Regions from separate parts of the Neobacillus sp. plas4 genome, predicted to be linked through region 2. Evidence: predicted binding sites of a transcription regulator. Region 2 holds the regulator's gene; each other region holds the start of a gene.
The links. The regulator LexA, encoded in region 2, represses DNA repair genes until DNA is damaged. The targets are predictions, from matches to a motif close to CGAACATATGTTCG.

Region 1: a site for LexA is predicted at 4,256-4,269, ahead of AC2TFD_RS07645 (YhjD family protein). Genes of this name have one in related genera too.
Region 3: a site for LexA is predicted at 3,678-3,691, ahead of AC2TFD_RS21645 (Y-family DNA polymerase). Genes of this name have one in related genera too.

Annotation. Positions count from the first base shown of each region.
Region 1 covers NZ_CM170152.1:1,527,151-1,533,535, forward strand. The annotation lists gene AC2TFD_RS07620 (AzlC family ABC transporter permease) at 394-1,125, shown strand; gene AC2TFD_RS07625 (AzlD domain-containing protein) at 1,115-1,423, shown strand; gene AC2TFD_RS07630 (M48 family metallopeptidase) at 1,513-2,790, shown strand; gene AC2TFD_RS07635 (IDEAL domain-containing protein) at 2,863-3,096, opposite strand; gene AC2TFD_RS07640 (competence protein ComK) at 3,281-3,847, shown strand; gene AC2TFD_RS07645 (YhjD family protein) at 3,873-4,223, opposite strand; gene AC2TFD_RS07650 (LCP family protein) at 4,449-5,399, shown strand; gene AC2TFD_RS07655 (TVP38/TMEM64 family protein) at 5,436-6,089, shown strand; gene lepB (signal peptidase I) at 6,092-6,385, shown strand, end outside.
Region 2 covers NZ_CM170152.1:2,043,684-2,050,068, reverse strand. The annotation lists gene sirA (sporulation inhibitor of replication protein SirA) at 1-145, opposite strand, end outside; gene tkt (transketolase) at 376-2,379, opposite strand; gene AC2TFD_RS10265 (DUF896 domain-containing protein) at 2,559-2,789, opposite strand; gene AC2TFD_RS10260 (YneB family resolvase-like protein) at 2,865-3,521, opposite strand; gene yneA (cell division suppressor protein YneA) at 3,532-3,855, opposite strand; gene lexA (transcriptional repressor LexA) at 4,014-4,637, shown strand; gene glnA (type I glutamate--ammonia ligase) at 5,019-6,353, opposite strand; gene AC2TFD_RS10240 (MerR family transcriptional regulator) at 6,383-6,385, opposite strand, start outside.
Region 3 covers NZ_CM170152.1:4,293,019-4,299,403, forward strand. The annotation lists gene AC2TFD_RS21630 (fumarylacetoacetate hydrolase family protein) at 1-710, shown strand, start outside; gene AC2TFD_RS21635 (cupin domain-containing protein) at 790-1,914, shown strand; gene AC2TFD_RS21640 (YolD-like family protein) at 1,968-2,303, opposite strand; gene AC2TFD_RS21645 (Y-family DNA polymerase) at 2,320-3,579, opposite strand; gene AC2TFD_RS21650 (YqzH family protein) at 3,792-3,986, shown strand; gene AC2TFD_RS21655 (SDR family NAD(P)-dependent oxidoreductase) at 4,020-4,817, opposite strand; gene AC2TFD_RS21660 (MBL fold metallo-hydrolase) at 4,828-5,790, opposite strand; gene proC (pyrroline-5-carboxylate reductase) at 5,981-6,385, shown strand, end outside.

The DNA of each region.
Region 1 (6,385 bases), 520 kb from region 2:
TTATCACATAATTACTACTGTTAAAATATGATTACTCTGACTATTTTGTTATGGTCAAATGCGGAAGTAGTAACGTGTTCTTTCTTGACGAAATTTATATTTGAATACTTAAATTTGATTTATTGTTTGTGGATTTAATGTCTATCTACAAGAGGTCGAAAAAGTACTTTATAACCATCCTGAATCTTCGCCATGTTTTTTTATTTCATTTTATTCGAAAATTTGTTAAAATTTAGCTTTGATTCAAGCGTGAAATTTGTCTAGCTTCAGGCGCCATTGGCTCGAGGTCGTAAGCAATCCGTCAAGAAGGTTAAAAAGCAACCTTCATGCCGGCTCGTCTTACGCTTGTCGCCGATAGGCAGGCGCCTTATGCTTTTCTTTGGAGGGGTCAAGTTGTCGGAAATTGCAATAGGAAAAGAATCGTCTGAATTTAAAAAGGGACTCCAGGCAGGTATCAGCATCGGGATTGGATATTTTCCCATAGCACTTACGTTTGGTCTTCTAGCTAAAACATCAGGACTATCTATTTATGAATCAGTGTTAATGAGTATGATTGTATTTGCTGGTGCCTCACAATATATCTCATTGAGTTTGCTTACCTATGGGACAGGAATCATAGAAATTGTTTTAACGACCTTTATTGTAAACATTCGCCATTTTCTGATGTCCACTTCCTTGAATGAAAAGTGTGAGGATGACCATCTTGGGAATAAAATGCTCTATTCTTTTGGAATTACCGATGAAACATTCTCTGTGGTGGCGACCAAAGAAGGAACAGCAGCAACTGGTTTTATGTTTGGCGTAAATTCAGTTGCCTACTCGAGTTGGGTTGTTTTTACCGCGATTGGTCACTTGATTGGAGCAAGCCTTCCACAAACACTGCAGGAGAGTATGGGAGTTGCCCTTTATGCGATGTTCATTGGACTCCTGGTTCCATCTTTGAAAAAAAGTGTTAAGGTAGTATATCTTGCTGTACTGGCAGCAATATTTAATTCGATTTTTACACTTGGGGAGATATTGGCACAAGGATGGGCAATTGTTTCTTCCACCATTTTGTCAGCTGTTCTTATTGAGTTGATTGAAGTGGTAAAAGCAAAACATTGGGGTGTAAAGGATGAAAAGTGAAATTGTTTGGATGATTATTGGGATGGGGTTAGTTACATATATACCAAGAATGCTTCCGTTTGTTTTGTTTAAAGGAAAAGAACTTCCCACATTTATTCAAGGAGTACTAAAAAACGTGCCCTACGCCACACTCGGTGCATTAATTTTCCCAGCTATTCTTTTGCTTCAAAAAGATGATATCTGGTATGGAATCGTTGGTGCTTCCGCAGCTTTTGCTGCTGCATTTTTAGGAGCGAATGTAATTGTTGTCGTTCTTGGGTCCATTACAGTCCTAGCTGTATATTCTTATTTTCTCTAAGCCGGTAAAATCCGGCTTTTTGTTGTTCTAAATATGAACGTACATACTAAACTATGTATAGAGAGGTTGTACAAAAAGGAGGACAAAACATGGTTAGAAAAATGGGAGTCTATGCAGTTTTGGCCTATGTAATATATGGGTTGTTTTTTTATTGGTATTTATTTCATTTTACAGACTCAAACCTGCCCTTCGAATTTCAAGGAACCAAAGCAGATCCCGCAACTTTTTTAAATGGCAGGGAGTTAATGTTAAGTGAAGAGTATTCAAAAATCAGAAATCTGTTGTTTTTTCTATCGACACCATTCGAATGGCTTTTTTATTTTCTAATACTATTAGTTGGATTTTCTAAAGCGTTCAAATCGTGGGCTGAAAATTCATCAAAGTACAAACTGCTTCAAACAGCTATTTACCTTATTTGGCTATCGTTCTTTGCATTTGTTGCAACATTTCCTTTAAGCTATATCGGCTATACTTTGTCAAAGTCCTATAACATCTCAACACAAAGCTTTGCTTCTTGGATGAAGGATGAACTAATTGATTTCTGGATCAATTTTGGAACACTAATGATTATTGTGCCAGTATTATACTGGTTGATGAAAAGAAGTGTAAAACGCTGGTGGTTTTATGCATGGTTATTGTCTGTACCGTTTACTTTGTTCTTGATGTTTTTACAACCTATTGTGATTGACCCTTTGTACAATGACTTTTATCCTTTAAAAAATAAGGAACTTGAGACAAAAATACTATCATTAGCTGAAAAAGCACAGATCCCGGCAGAACATGTTTTTGAAGTAAATATGGCGGACAAGACAAATTCTTTGAATGCTTATGTAACAGGCATTGGTTCAAACGCGAGAATTGTGTTATGGGATACAACCTTAAATAAGTTATCAAATGACCAAATTTTATTTATCATGGCACATGAAATCTGTCATTATGTTGAGAAGCATATTTATATCGGTATTGCCTTGTATTTACTTTTTTCATTAGTTGGTTTATATCTCACGTATCGAATAATGAATTGGGCAGTTAGTCGCTTTGGAAAGGAATTAAAAATACCTGATGTCAAAGACATTCGATCTTTGCCTCTATTTTTTATGATTCTTTCGATGTTAATGTTTGTTTCCAGTCCTTTCAGCAACCTGATTTCTCGTTATGAGGAAAAACGCGCTGATCAATACGCAATAAATATGACTCAAAATCCAGAATCAGCCATTACATCCTTCCAGGAATTAACAAAATCAGGGCTGACCCAGGTGAATCCGCCATTACTTGTAAAGATATTCCGTTATAGTCATCCTACCATGTTGGAGCGTATTTCTACTCTGGAAGAATTTGAAATAAAACAAAGGATAAAAGATAAATAATGGCTGTAGATTAAGAAAGGGCCTAAATAAAAAATGGGAGAGGAGTTTTGAGCTCCTTTCCCGTTTTTGTGACTACGTTCCAAATCGTTTGTTTATTTCGATAAGTTGTTTAGACAGGTAGTAAAAATGTTGTTTATCTCGATGGTCAATGGCAAGGTCAATTTTTTTTTGCAGTTTTTCTTTTTCAATCGTCAATTGAATTTCTGATAAGAGCATATCAATGTACAAATCCTGAACGAAGTTCTCTTTCCGTTGACGTTTCATGGCACCAATTTTCATTAATTCCGTGTATGATTTCTCATTCATCAAAATCACCTCTGATGCTTTTTAATATTATATGGTTTTTTTTTTGATAATATCAATCAATTATTATAATTTTCCGACATATATTTTCGTAACTTTGTGAATAAATTCGCAACAATTTTGAAAAATTAATCAACTAGGAAACAAACATGCTATGATGGGTAATATTGCTAATGGAGTTGAAAAAATGAAGCTGAGGCAAATTGAAGAATATGAGGTAAATCCATATACGATGTTTATTAAACCTATCGCGTATGGCAGTAAAATTTATTCAGAGATCGTTGAAGTAGAAGATGAATTTTTATCCCCCTTCAAACCGCTTGATATTATAAGAACCAGTTGTGAATATTATGGATGTGATTATGAAGGTCGCAGGAATGGTACGAAACAATTAGTTGGGTACGCGCATAAAATTCCAATTGCGATCGATCCCACCAACCGGATATTTTTCTTCCCTACAACATCACCTAACCGACAAGAGTGCATTTGGATTTCCCATGAACATGTAAAAGATTATGACCGTATTAATCCGCAAGAAACATTAGTTCTTTTTAACAACAATCAGTCCTTTAAATTTCCGATATCGTACAGCACGATTAGTTCTCAATTAGAGCGGACAGCGTATTTAAGAACAAAGCTAATGCAAAGAATTGAATTTAATGAAAGGAAATCTTTTTATTTATTACAACGTCCCAAGAACATAGAAGCATCGGAAAATTTCAATACGTATGATAAAGAAAAGTTAAAGAAGTAACTGTAAGGTCTTATCGAGATAGGTTCTATTTTAGAAAATAAAACTCCATTAACTCTTGAACTTTATTGCGAATTCTTGGATTAAAGTAATTATGAGACTCCTCATACCCTTTATATAAGAACATATACATAGTAAAAGCATCGTCCCGTTTTGTCTCGATTACTTGGAGTTTATGCTGCTTCATATATTTTTTTACTTCTGCTAATTCCTTTTGAATGGTCTTCATTGTTTCTTCAATTAGTAATAAATATGGTTTTTTTAATTTAAAAGGACTCTTTTCTACTATGGTTAAATCACGATTTAAGACAATCAATACCATGGGTAAATAGATGGCTTTTTCCATTATATTGCGATCTTCCTCTGGAATTCTGGTCATCCATTATCGGCACCTTTCTAGTTTTTATCATTAGAACGTTTGTTCTTGTTTAATCATACGAAAATTTAATCTAAAACGCAATGCTTAAAAGCTTGCGTTTTTTTATTTGCAAAATTTGGTACGAGTATGAGAAAGTTTTTTATAGAAGGATATTATCTCGGAGAAAATGAATTATATAATAGAACCATAAAAATAAATACATTATACATAGATGGGTGAGTTGGTATGAGATATGAAAGACATAAAAAAAGAAAAAAAAGAAAATCAACATCTATATTATTAGTTCTCTTGGTGTTAATAAGTGCAACAGCTGGTTATGTATTTTTTCAATATAAACAAGGAGTTAATCAATCTTTAGAGAAAATTAATAATGAGGAAAAACAAAGCGATATAAATAGTGAAGTTTATGCTTTTGAGGGTAAAAAGGATCAATATGGTGCCACTAATATTCTGTTGCTAGGCAGTGATGCCCGGGGGAATGAGAAGGCTCGGGCCGATACGATCATGATTGCGCATTATAATGAAGATAAAGGGACATATAAAATATCGTCTATTATGAGGGATAGTTATGTCAGTATTCCAGGGCATGGTAAGCATAAAATCAATTCTGCTTTTATGCGGGGCGGTCCTGAACTTATGAGAAAAACAATCAAAGAAAACTTTGAAATAGACCTGCAATATTATGCGATTGTGGACTTTGAAGGGTTTGTACAATTAATAGATGAAGCCTTCCCTAAAGGTGTAGAAATAAATGTTGAGAAACGAATGAAAGAATACATAGAAGTTCCGTTAGAACCTGGACTTCAAAGGTTAAATGGCGAGCAAATGCTTAGCTTTGTGCGGTTTCGGCATGACGCAATAGGTGACTTTGGCCGCGTTCAGCGTCAACAGCAGGCACTTCAAGCTATTGGGGATCAACTTACAGGGATCCAAACGATTCCAAAGCTGCCAAAATTAATCGGGGTGGTCACCCCATATATTAATACAAATATGGATACAGGTGATATTTTATTTATGGCAAAGGATTTCTTTGCAAAGGGTAGAGGTAATATTGAGACTTTTAGGATTCCGATAGAAAATGGATATAAAGATGCAAATATAAAGGGGGAAGGTGCTGTATTGGATTTAGATTTAGAAATGAATAATGAGGCTTTTCACCAATTTTTAACACAATAAGCAAAAAGAAACTGCAGAATTTTAAGGAGCATTCTTATGGACATCGAAGCATTCAAAGCATGGTTCACTCTTGAAAATATAATGGACTTAATTCAAGAATACAGGTCATTTGGACCATTACCAGGTATCGTGCTGCCCATGATTGAGGCATTTTTGCCATTTTTGCCATTGGTCATATTTGTAATGGCGAATGCAAGTGCTTTCGGGCTTTGGTTAGGGTTCTTATATTCTTGGGTGGGCTCTTGCTTAGGAGCACTATTACTATTTTTACTAATAAGAAGGTACGGACAAAAGAGACTATTTTCTTTTCTTTCCAAACACCAAAAGGTTCGGAAGTTGATGGATTGGGTGGATCGCCATGGTTTTGGACCGTTGTTTCTACTGCTCTGTTTCCCATTTACACCATCTGTAATTGTAAATGTTGTAGCAGGTCTTTCAAAAATCAGTATGTATCAATACATGCTTGCTGTTGCGATTGGCAAGATGGTAATGATCTTTACCATTAGTTTTGTAGGATATGATCTTCGATCATTGATTACTCAACCCTACCGCACAGGGATAGTTTTAGTCGTTATTTTTATTCTTTGGTATGTTGGAAAAAGAATTGAAGTAAGATTGAATAAGCGCATTGAAAATGACCATAATGAGGAGATAAATAGAGGTAAAGAATTGAAGAAAAGGAGGAGTTAAAAATGAATAATGAATGGAAAAAAGAGGGGATTGAATGGATTAAAGCCTTTGCAATTGGAATTATCATTTTTGCTTTTATACGAACATTTTTCTTTTCTAACTATGTTGTCGAGGGAGAATCGATGATGCCTACTCTTCAAGATGGGAACAAATTAGTTGTCAATAAGTTGGGATACCAAATTAGTGATCTTAGCCGTTTTGATGTTATTGTCTTTCATGCAAATGAGAAAGAGGATTTTGTTAAACGTGTCATCGGACTTCCAGGGGATAAAATTGAATTTGTAGATGATCAATTA
Region 2 (6,385 bases):
TATAGGATATTTGTTTATTGGTTATAAATTTTAGTTCGCCTTCTGCTTTGTCATGTTCCTGAAAAAGCTTGAAAAACATACGCTCTCTTCCGAAGTAATGGGCGGCAAATTCATCTTCTATTAAATAAAGCTGATAATTCCTCACCACGATCTCTCCTTCGTTGATTACCCTTTCTACCAATTATAAATAATAGCAATCAAAACATTTGTCTTAAGCCGGCAAAAAATAGCACTAATATTGTCGAATACATAAAATATACAAATTTTATTATATCTTACAAATATTTGGACTGTCTCTTAGCCAAGAAAATTCATGTAATGTTCGAAAATCAAAAAAAGAGAACGGCATGTGCCGTTCTCTTTAAGTAGTTCTAATTACTGAAGAAGTGCCTTCACGCGTGCAACTACATTGTTAACACTGAAGCCGTATTCTTCCATAATTTTTTCTCCTGGTGCAGATGCGCCGAATGTATCAATCGCTAATACATCGCCTTCATCACCAGTGTATTTATGCCAGCCCATTGAAGAACCAACTTCAATTCCAAGACGCTTTTTCACATTCTTAGGAAGTACTGTGTTTTTGTATTCCTGAGATTGCTGCTCAAAACGATCCCATGATGGCATGCTTACAACAGAAACATGAACTCCTTCACCAGCTAAAGCTTTTTGTGCTTCAACAGCTAGACTAACCTCTGAACCAGAAGCTAGGATTAAAGCGTCTGGAGTTTCTCTCTCGGAAGGAGAAACCACATAAGCACCTTTGGAGACGCCTTCGTAAGCATTTTTGTCTGTATCTTTAAGAGTTGGTAAATCCTGACGAGTTAACACTAAAGCAGTTGGTTTGTTTGTAGACTCAACTGCAAGCTTCCACGCAGCAGCAGTCTCATTACCATCAGCTGGACGAATAATAGAAAGACCTGGCATTGCACGTAAAGCCGCAAGTTGTTCAACAGGCTCGTGTGTAGGTCCATCTTCCCCAACCGCAATACTGTCATGCGTAAATACATACGTAACAGGTAATCCCATGATAGCAGCTAGACGGATAGCAGGACGCAGGTAGTCAGAGAACACGAAGAAAGTTCCTCCGAAAATTTTCACTCCGCCATGTAAGGCGATACCATTCATGGCAGCACCCATTGCAAATTCACGTACACCGAACCAGATATTTCGGTTCTCATAGCTGCCTGGTGCATAATCGCCTGTTCCTTTGATCATGGTTTTATTAGAACCAGCAAGGTCAGCAGAACCACCCATAAAAATAGGTAGATTTTTTGCAATGCCATTTAGAGCTTCACCAGAAGATGCACGGCTAGCTAGGGCTTTGCCTTCACTATATACTGGAATGTCTTTGTCCCAGCCTTCAGGCAATTCATTTCTTAATGCTGCTTCTAATTGATTTGCTAATTCTGGATATTCATTCTTATATTGTGCAAATAAGTCGTTCCATTCTTTTTCCTTCTTCGAACCATTTTCAACGATAAGGTTCTTGAAGTTATCATAAACCTCCTGTGGCACATGGAAATCTTCTTCAAACGTCCATTTATATGCTTCTTTTGTCAGCTTTAATTCTTCTGCTCCAAGTGGAGAGCCATGGACACTAGAAGTTCCAGCGCGGTTTGGAGAACCATAACCAATCACAGTTCTAACTTCAATCATAGTTGGACGATCTAAATCGTTTCTAGCTTCTTCTAAAGCCTTTGCGATTTCTGCTAAATTGTTGCCGTCCTCTACTCGAAGGTATTGCCAGCCGTATGATAAGAAACGGTTCTTAACACTTTCAGAGAAGGATTTATTTAAATCACCATCTAATGAAATATCATTGGAATCGTATAAAACAACTAAACGTCCAAGTTTTAAATGTCCAGCTAGAGAAGCCGCCTCTGCTGATACACCTTCCATTAAGTCTCCATCACCACAAATACTATATGTATAATGGTTTACAATTTCGAAATTCTCTTTATTATAGACGCTAGCTGTATGACGTTCTGCCATTGCCATACCCACAGCCATTGCAATACCCTGTCCAAGAGGACCAGTTGTTGCTTCGACACCTTCAGTATGTTTATACTCTGGATGTCCAGGAGTTTTACTTCCCCATTGGCGGAATTGTTTTAAGTCATCCATAGAAAGATTGTAACCAGATAAATGAAGCATGCTGTATAATAAAGCAGATCCATGGCCTGCAGATAATACAAATCTGTCACGGTTAAACCACTCTGGATTTTTTGGATTATGGTTCATAAAACGAGTCCATAATGCGTAAGTCATTGGTGCAGCACCCATTGGCAAACCTGGATGCCCTGAATTTGCTTTTTCGATCATATCAATCGATAGTGTACGAATAGATGTTACGGACAAATCATCAATAGTTTCAAACATGTAAATAATCACTCCTGTTTCAATAGGATAATAATAACACCCTTAATATTATAGTTCAGCGGGCATTAATTCAACAATTAATTTGATTACTAAACAAATTAATTTACTTTCATTTTATTATTTTTACACACAAAGGGAGACAATATGTAAATAGGAAAAACAAAAAGTTTTTCCATTGATTAATGAAGATTATATTTTTTTCTATCTTTTATCTTTTTAGGTGTTACATCTTTACCTTCTGGATCAATAAAAGTTGTATTTGTTAATGTATCTAACATAGAGCTGCGGAAAGTGGTTAAATACTCACTTCTTAGTTTTGATTGTTCCTTTGCTTCTGCTTCTGTTAATCCAGTTACTTTGGCTTTTCTGGCTAGTTCATTGATTCTAGCCATTTTTTCTTTTGAGAGCATGTAAAACCCGCCTTTCGAATATCTTCGCAAAAATTGATTTTACTAAAAAAAAGACCATCTGACAAGGCAAATGGTCTATTGTTCCTCTGACTCAATAGATTCTTGGAATTCTTGATAACGTCTGTGAACAGTTGCTTTTGATATAGTATATCCAAAACCCCTTAATGTAGCAGCTATCTCTGCAAACGTTAACTTGTTTTTTCGAAGCCGGATAATCTCCTCAACCGGAACCTCTATTTTCTCTCTGCCTGAATTCGACTCGAGGTTTTTTAGATTTTTCTCAGGCTTATACCCTTGAGCAACTGCTCTTTTCATTCCCCGCTTAATCTTAATATTATGTAGCTTTCTCTGGTATTCCTCTACCATTCCTACGATTTTTAATACCATTGAATCACTTTCAGACAGTTGCAGCTCACCATTATGAGAAATGCTATAAAGCTTTACTTCTTCTTTTAATATACAGTGCAAGAGAGCAATTTTCGCATTTCCTCTTCCAAGTCTTGTCTCATCCTGAATTAGCACAGCCTGTATCGTTTTTTCTTTCAATATATCTAATAACTCTAAGATCCCATCTCGTTCTAGGTCATAACCGCTGGCTTGCTCTCTAATTATGGAGACAACATTGAAACGATGCTGACTGGCAAGCTGTACAAGTTCCTCTTCCTGACGTTTTAATGAGGTTTCCTGGGTTTCTTTGTTGGTACTAACTCGGCAGTATATTATTGCATTCATCATCGGACTTTTACTCTCCAGCTGCACTTGCATATTCAGTTAAAGAACCTACTTCATAGTTTACAGGGATGATAATTTCTTCACCTGGATAAATTCTATCTCCTTCTATTTCGTTATGCTGTTTAACCCAACTGATAAATTCGGTATTTGAGTAAGAATGAAGTTCAGAATATTGGTTGGAGATTTCCCAAAGGGAGTCGCCTTCAAATACGGTAATTGTCAAGAACTTTTCTTCTACATTCGAATTAAAACGTATTGATAAAATAAAACTTAATGTACAGCTCAAGATAATAAGTACTATTGCAAAAGAGTATTTCTCCCATAAATTTTTCATCATATAACCCCTATTCAGAATGTATGTTCGTTTATATGTTTTCATTATAATCCGAACATTTGTTTGTTGTCAACAAAAATTCGAACTTATGTTTGTATAAAAAATACCAACATGCTATAATAAATTAAATAATTAAATAGGGCGAGGTGTATCTTATTATGACAAAAATATCTAAGCGACAGCAGGATATCCTTGAATTTATCAAAGGGGAAGTAAAGAAGAAGGGCTATCCACCATCCGTAAGAGAAATTGGAGAAGCAGTAGGACTTGCTTCAAGTTCTACCGTTCATGGTCATTTAGCACGTTTGGAAAGCAAAGGACTAATTCGAAGAGATCCAACAAAACCAAGAGCAATTGAAATACTAGAATCGGATGCAATTGCAAATATCCCAAGAAATAATGTTGTTAACGTGCCGATTGTAGGTAAAGTTACTGCCGGACTTCCTATTACCGCTATTGAGAATGTAGAAGAGTTCTTTCCGCTGCCTGAGAGTCTAGCACCAGCAGATGAACAAGTTTTTATGCTAGAAATCATGGGTGAGAGTATGATAGAAGCCGGAATTCTCGATGGAGATTACGTAATCGTGAGACAGCAGCAAACTGCGAACAATGGAGATATCGTTGTCGCCATGACAGAAGAAGACGAAGCGACATGTAAGAGATTCTTCAAAGAAAAAGATTTCATTCGCTTGCAGCCTGAAAATTCTACAATGGATCCGATAATTTTGAGAAATGTATCTATTCTGGGGAAAGTTATTGGGGTTTATCGTCATATACATTAATCATTTGGGAGCAGCCACGTTTGTGGCTGCTCTTTTTTATTTGGTGTTGTTATTGATTATTAAGACGGGAATTAATAAGAGACCTCCGGTTGTATAGGCCACAATCTCGAGGTGATTCTTACCTTAATTGAAAAATTCAAGTTTTATGGGCACAATCACGGCGTGATTCTTACCTTAATTGTAAATTTCCAGTTTTACGGGCACAATCATGACGTGATTCTTACCTTAATTGTAAATTTCCAGTTTTACGGGCACAATCATGGCGTGATTCTTACCTTAATTGAAGAATATCACTTTTACGGGGCACAATGGTGAAACAATCCACTTACATTAACAAAAAAAAACCCAGTATGGACTATATCCACACTGGGTTTGAGTATTTTAGTACATGCTCAAATACTGGTCGCGTTCCCAAGGGTGTACTACTGTGCGGAACATATCCCACTCAATCTCTTTTGCTTCAACAAAGTGTTCGAAGATGTGCTCTCCTAAACCTGCAACAATCACTTCATCAGCCTTTAATTGTTCTAAAGCTTCTGCTAGAGTTGCTGGAAGATCGAGGATCCCTTCTTCAATTCTTTCTTCCTTACTCATTACATAGATGTTACGGTCAACTGGAGCCGGAGGAGTCATTTTATTTTTAATTCCATCTAAACCAGCTTTTAATAGTACAGCCATCGCCAGGTATGGGTTAGCGGCTGGGTCAACGCTTCTTACTTCTACACGAGTGCTTAATCCGCGAGAAGATGGAATACGAATTAATGGTGAACGGTTTCTAGCAGACCAAGCAACATAGCAAGGTGCTTCATAGCCAGGAACCAGACGCTTATAAGAGTTTACTGTCGGATTGGTAATAGCTGTAAAGTTCGGTGAATGCTTAAGGATACCAGCGATAAATTGACGAGCTGTATCACTCATTTCAAGGTCGCCTGTTGGCTCATAGAATGCGTTTTTGCCATTGGTAAATAATGAAAGATTCATGTGCATTCCAGATCCATTCACTCCGTATAATGGTTTTGGCATGAACGTCGCATGTAAGCCGTGTTTACGAGCAATTGTTTTAACTACTAATTTGAATGTTTGAATTTGGTCACATGCTGTTAAAGCATCAGCATACTTAAAGTCGATTTCGTGCTGACCTGGTGCTACTTCATGGTGAGAAGCTTCAATTTCAAAGCCCATTTCTTCTAACTCTAGTACGATATCACGACGGCAGTTTTCACCTAAATCAGTTGGAGCTAGATCGAAGTATCCGCCTTGGTCGTTCAATTCTAATGAAGGCTCACCTTTTTCGTCTAATTTAAATAAGAAGAATTCAGGCTCAGGTCCTAAGTTAAAGTCTGTAAATCCTAGTTCTTCCATTTCTTTTAATACTCTTCTTAAGTTACTTCGTGGATCGCCATCAAATGGTTTTCCTTCTGGAGTGTAGATATCACAGATTAAACGAGCAACTTTTCCTTTTTCAGCTGTCCACGGGAATACTACCCAAGTATTTAAATCAGGAACAAGGTGCATATCAGATTCTTCAATACGCACAAATCCTTCGATAGATGAACCATCAAACATCATTTTATTATCTAATGCCTTTTCTAATTGGCTGACTGGAATCTCTACATTTTTAATCGTTCCTAAAATATCAGTGAACTGCAACCGAATAAACTTAACATTTTCTTCTTGTGCTAACTGCTTAATATCTTCTCTTGTATACTTTGCCATCCTTATTACCTCCAAAATTTAATTTTAACTTA
Region 3 (6,385 bases), 2.2 Mb from region 2:
TTGATAAAAAAGTCATTTATAACATCGAGGAAGTAAAGGTAGAGGCACCCGTTCAAAAACCAGGAAAAATTATCTGTGTTGGTCATAACTACCGCGAACATATTTTAGAAATGGGTCGTGAAATTCCATCAAACCCAGTTATTTTTGCGAAATTCGCAAATACAATCTTAGGTCCAGAGGACGATATTCCGTTCTATCCAATTTCTGACCAGCTTGACTATGAAGCAGAGTTTACTTTTGTTGTTGGCAAACAAGCCCGCAATGTTTCCGAAGAAGATGCATTAGACTATGTAGCTGGTTATACCATTACAAATGATGTAACCTATCGTGATATTCAACGACGCACGCTTCAATGGCTCCAAGGAAAAACAGTAGATGGCAGTGCACCAATGGGACCATATTTAGTAACATCCGATGAATTGCAAAATCCATCCGGCTTAGATGTTGTCCTAAAAGTAAATGGTGAAGTACGTCAAAAAACCAATACTGCTAATCTAGTATTCTCTGTTCAAAAATTAGTAGCTTTCTTATCGAATTTAATGACGTTAGAGCCAGGTGATGTTGTATTAACTGGAACTCCTGGTGGAGTTGGAGTTGCAATGAATCCTCCGCAATTCTTAAAAGATGGAGACGTTGTTCGTATCGAAATCGACAAAATTGGTGCACTTGAAAATAAAGTAAAGACAACAGAAGTCTTAGCTACTGTTTAAGGGGATTTTCAAGGGGTCAAGCAGCATTCGCTGCTCCCCTTTTCTCTATAAAATTTTAAATAATAAAGGAGAATGAGAAATGGCTGAAGTAAATCCAGAAGTTCAAGAGTTTATGAAAAGCTCAGTTGTAACCGATTACACAAGAGATATACAACAATACAACTTAGGACCTCTTTGGGAAGCAATTCCTACAATTATGCACAAAACGCCAAAGCCTCAAGCACAAGCTTATCTTTGGAGCGATGAATTAATCAAAAAGAAAATGGCAGAAGCGGCTCAAATCTTCACACCAGAACGGGGCGGGGAACGCCGGGCGATTTATTTTCAAAACCCTGGATTAACGTATCGTGAACCTTGGGGATGGGGATCTACTACCCAAACGATTTATGCAGCTGTTCAAATGTTATTACCTGGTGAAAAAGCACCATCCCACCGTCACTCACAAAGTGCATTGCGCTTTATTTCTGAAGGTTCTGGTGCATATACGATCGTGCAGGGTGAGCGTATTTTCATGGAGGAAGGTGACTTTTTAATTACTCCAAAGAATTTATGGCATGGGCACGCCCACTTAGGAACAGAGCCTATGTATTGGATGGATGCTTTAGATATTCCTACCATTTATGCAATCGGCGGTACATTCTTTGAACCTTATGAAGATGGTTTACAACAGCCAGATATTCCAGATAATTTCTCAGAGAGACGTTATCGCGGCGGCATGGTTCGTCCTGTTGGTGATGATAAATATACAGTTGCTCCACTTGCAAATTATAAATGGGATCGCACGGTAGAAGGAATTAAAGGGTTAATGGAATTCGATCCAGATCCACACCATGGATACGCAGTAGAGTACATCAACCCATCTACAGGTAAATCAGCAAACCCTACGCTTGGCACTAGAATGCAGCATTTACCACATGGCTTCCAAACAAAGGCATTACGCCATACGCACTCAACTGTTTACCAAGTACACAAAGGTTCAGGTCACACAGTTATCAATGGCATCCGTTTCGATTGGAAAAAAGGTGATTACTTCGTTGTTCCGAACTGGGCATGGTATGAACATACTGCCTCCGAAGACTCTTACCTATTCTCAGTAAACGACTTGCCAATTATGAACCGTTTCGACTTGGAACAAGAGCAATTGTTTGAAGAGTATAATGGCCACCAAAAAATTACTGGTGAATTTAAAGCGGATTTCCGTTAATACAATAATCCAAACAAGAGCGGATCCCGAAATGGGCCGCTCTTGTTGCATGTTTACACACCCGTTATTCTGATATCCGCTATTGCAGTAATCGGAATGCGGTGTATTTCTTCGAAGTGATCAACGATATGAAGCCTCCCAGTCATTTCGTCCCAATAATGAATTTTTCCAATAACAAGTTCATAATTACTCTTTCGATAATGGGTAATGGTAACAAATTGGTCAAATTCGATGGCTTCAGATAAGGTCTCATTCATGAGTTCGAGCTGCTGTTCATCTATTATTTTTTGCTCTTCATACTGATCTTCCTTTACCCAATCCCTGAGCAATTTGATGTGCTCAGGAAGCATCATCGAAACCCATTTGATCCTTCCGCGGTCACGAATCATCACATTCCCCCCTCTCTTATCTTTTGTGCCCGCCAACCAATGTAGCCCGGTGTCTTGCCGTTCCGGCAGCAGTATAGGAAACAGCTCGTAATAAGGCACCCGATCCAAATCGTCTTCGAACAGAATCAACCACGTAACCAAGTTCTCGCCGCTTTACCGCACCCATATCAAAAAGATCGAGCTGAAACTCGTGGTCATCGACGATATTTCCGATGCTAATCGCAATTTGCCTTACTGTCTTTCCTGTATAATGTTCGTAAAATAATTCGAGACAGACACGGTACAGGTCCATCGTTACATTTGTTGGCTGCATGATTGTTCTTGAACGATGAAAACCGCCGCCAAGTTCATCTTGGCTATAACCGATACTGAGGCTGACCGTCCTCCCAGCTTTGCGGCGGGAGCGCGCTCTTCGGGCTACCTCTTCACAGATTTCTAAAATCACATGCTTTATTTCTTCTTCGTCTTTATAATCTCTTAAAAGAATTTGGCTTTTGCCAAAGCTGATTTGCCCCTCAATAAGAGGTGCTCCCAGGTCTGAAAGGTCAACTCCCCAGGCGTGATGATAAAGCTGGTTACCCATGATTCCAAATTTCTTTTCCAGCGCTTGTAAATCATAGCGAGCCAGCTGACCAACTGTGAAAATGCCCATCCCATTTAATGTTTTTTCAACACGCCTGCCAATCCCCCACATTTCTCTGAGTGGTGAAACCTTCCATAGCTTTGTTTGGACGTCCTCATACTTCCATTCAGCAATTCCATGCTTCTTTGCTTCAAGATCGAGGCAAAGCTTCGATAATAACATATTAGGGCCAATTCCGACCGCACAGGGGAGCTGGAATTCACGTTCAATATCATCCTTAATTTTTGCTGCAATGGTAAAGGCATCCCCCCACATATGAAGTACTCCATCCACCTTAATAAAACTTTCATCAACGCTGTACGTGTGAATGGCTTCCTTTGGAACATACCGATTAAACAGACGGGTAATTTCAGTAGAAATACGCAAATAGGTTGCCATTTTTGGCTCAACAACTTGAATCCGGGGATCATCAGGAATCTCAAATAGCCTCGAACCTGTTTTAATTCCAAATTCTTTCTTTAAACGCGGTGATGCAGCAAGCACAACACTTCCATTTCGTTCTTTGTTACCGGCCACAGCTAGATAGCAAGTCAAGGGATCAAGACCAAGCATGACAGCAGCACAGCTTGCATAAAAACTCTTCATGTCTACGCATAAAATCTGATTGTGTGGTAACGTGCTGTAATCAACCATGACTTTTCCTCCCAATTTGAAAAGCGCAGGGCTCCCGCCCAAAGCTAGACTCTAAAATTATCGAACGTTTGTTCTTTATATTATATACATATCTTACGCGAATATGCGTTCGTATTCAATGGAAATTTTTTGAGGGATTTCATGGTTATGGTTATTTTTCGCAAATAGCTATTGTAGGAAAAAGCGGTATAATTGTGATGAGGTGCAGGTAAATGGAGAAAAAACTGATCATAAAAATGATAAAGAATTGCTTTAAACAATATTATGCTGAAGTGGATTCCCTCCCACTGAGCAGTGGAGATTTAGAGGAGCTTGCTGTTAAGATTATTAAAATAAAAGAAGAACAACCAGCTATAGAATTATACGAGGCGATAAATGATACGGTATATGAATTTTTAACAGGGTAATCTTTTCAAATCAAAAAAACCGCGATTGCGGTTTTACTTTTTGTTAAATGCCTTTTTTCCAATTCGTTCAAAAAGTCGCGGGAAGAGAACATATACGACACTGCCCATATTCATCCACCGGGGCAGGTTAATTTCCCTCGTTTTTGTCAGCATACTCTCAACAACTTTCCTTGCTACATATTCTGGCTGCAGCATGAATCTTTGAACATTTTTAACATACGTGCCTTTTTCGTCGGCAATGTTAAAGAAATTCGTTGCAATCGGTCCAGGATTCACAGATGTGACCAACACATTGTAATCACTAAGCTCCATCCTAAGGGAATTGGTGTAACCTAGAACAGCATGCTTAGTGGCAGAGTAAACACTTGATTTTGGCGTAGCGATTTTCCCTGCCTGAGACGCAATGTTAATAATATGCCCAAATTGGCGTTCGCGCATTTTTGGCAGAACCATGCTGGTACACGCCATAAGCCCAACCACATTGACATCGAACATCCCTTTGATTTCAGTCATCGTTGCTTCATGAGCTGCACGGAAAACACCGAATCCTGCATTGTTTACAAGAATATCAATATGATCAATTTTCTCGAGAATCTCGTAAAAAACTTCCTTTACTTTATCCGTATCCGAGACATCCAATTGGTAGACGTCTACCTTTACGTGATGCTTCTGCTCCAATTCTTTTTGCAGCTGATTGAGCTTTTCAATGCTGCGTGCTATAAGGACAAGATTAGCACCACTCGCTCCACAAAGCTTGGCAATTTCAGCACCGATTCCCCCGGATGCACCGGTAATAACAATATTTTTTCCCTTAAGTTGTTCTCTCGCCATATATTACACCTCATCTAGCCTGATAAAGGACAGGTTGTTGATCCTTATTACTAATAATCTCGCCGATTGAGGCTAAATAGTCAAGCTGACCCACTGTTTCCGATAGTGTCAGCATTAATTCACGCTTATAAGCGGAAGGAAAAAGACGTTTGCAAAGTTCAAATACCGTTTGCCGTTCTTCTTTAAGCCAATCATTGACCTTCATCGCCCTTTCATGTTGATGAATCAGCCTTTTTTCGATTAACTCTTTTAGTTGAAACACTTCAGCACCGTGACCCGTATAGACAAACTGAATGGGATAAGACAATAGTTTCTTCATCGAGTGATTATGTTGCAGCTGTGGCTTCGGTCTTTCTTTTTCACCAGGCGCCGGCGTTTCAAGGAATGGGTTGGGTGAAATATGTGCAAGAATTAAATCCCCTCCGATCAGTACGCCATCTTTTTCACGAAAAAGAGCAATATGGCTCTGGGCATGTCCAGGGGTCTCCAATACCGTCCACTCCGTAAGTCCAGGCGGGCTCATTCCTTCAACCAGCTCTCCAGTTAAGGAGCGATTACAGGAGTACTTCAGGGTATCCATTAACATGGAACGAGATGGAAGAAGTTCTTGTGGTAAACCATAGTCAAGAAATTCTGCACCAAAAAATTTCTCTTGTTCTTCAAAAAAAGCATCGGTTGGATGAATCCATCTTTCATTAAGCGGGTGACCATATACCTCAATCTTATCGGATAAAAAATCCAGCATTCCAACATGATCCGGATGATGATGGGTAATAATGACTTGTTCAATATCATCAGGGGTTAAATGTAATTCAGTCAGCTGCTGCTTAAATGCCGCCCATGACGCTTTTGTTTTGACCCCACAATCGACAAGTGTCAAACGCTCTCCTTTAATTAAAAATACATTAACATCGCCGACCGCAAAAGGAGTCGGCAAAATAATTTTCGCAATTCCGTCTTTCCATTGAGTCATTCAAAAAGCTCCTATCGATGTAAACATTTTTTGACAATTTATATTTAAGATAAAGTGTAACGATTTTCTTCTGCATTGTCATTTTTTCTGCATGGTTTATTTAAATAGTTGAAAAATTATGTAACTTTATTTCTTGACAGATAAGGGTTTATCAAGCATAATCACTGAAAAATCTTTAGGGGGCTTAACGTTGAAAAAACTAGCGTTTATCGGTGCAGGCTCAATGGCAGAAGCACTAATTTCAGGGATTCTTGAAAAAAGTTTAATGGATAGCAAGAATATTTGGGTAACGAACAATTCCAATTCAGAAAGGTTGAAAAAGCTAAGTGATACTTATGGTATCAGTGGAAGCTATGATTTAAACGAATTGCTCACAGGTGCAGACATGGTCATATTATCGATGAAACCAAAGGATGTTGCACCAGCGATACAATCTATTCGGGAATATTTAACCGAAGAAATGCTCGTCGTCTCAGTCTTAGCAGGAGTGTCCATTAACACCATTGAAGCATTAGCAGGATTGCCAATCGCCATTGTTAGGGCAATGCCCAATACATCGGCGGCGGTTGGAAAATCTGCCACCGCCGTTGCGGTA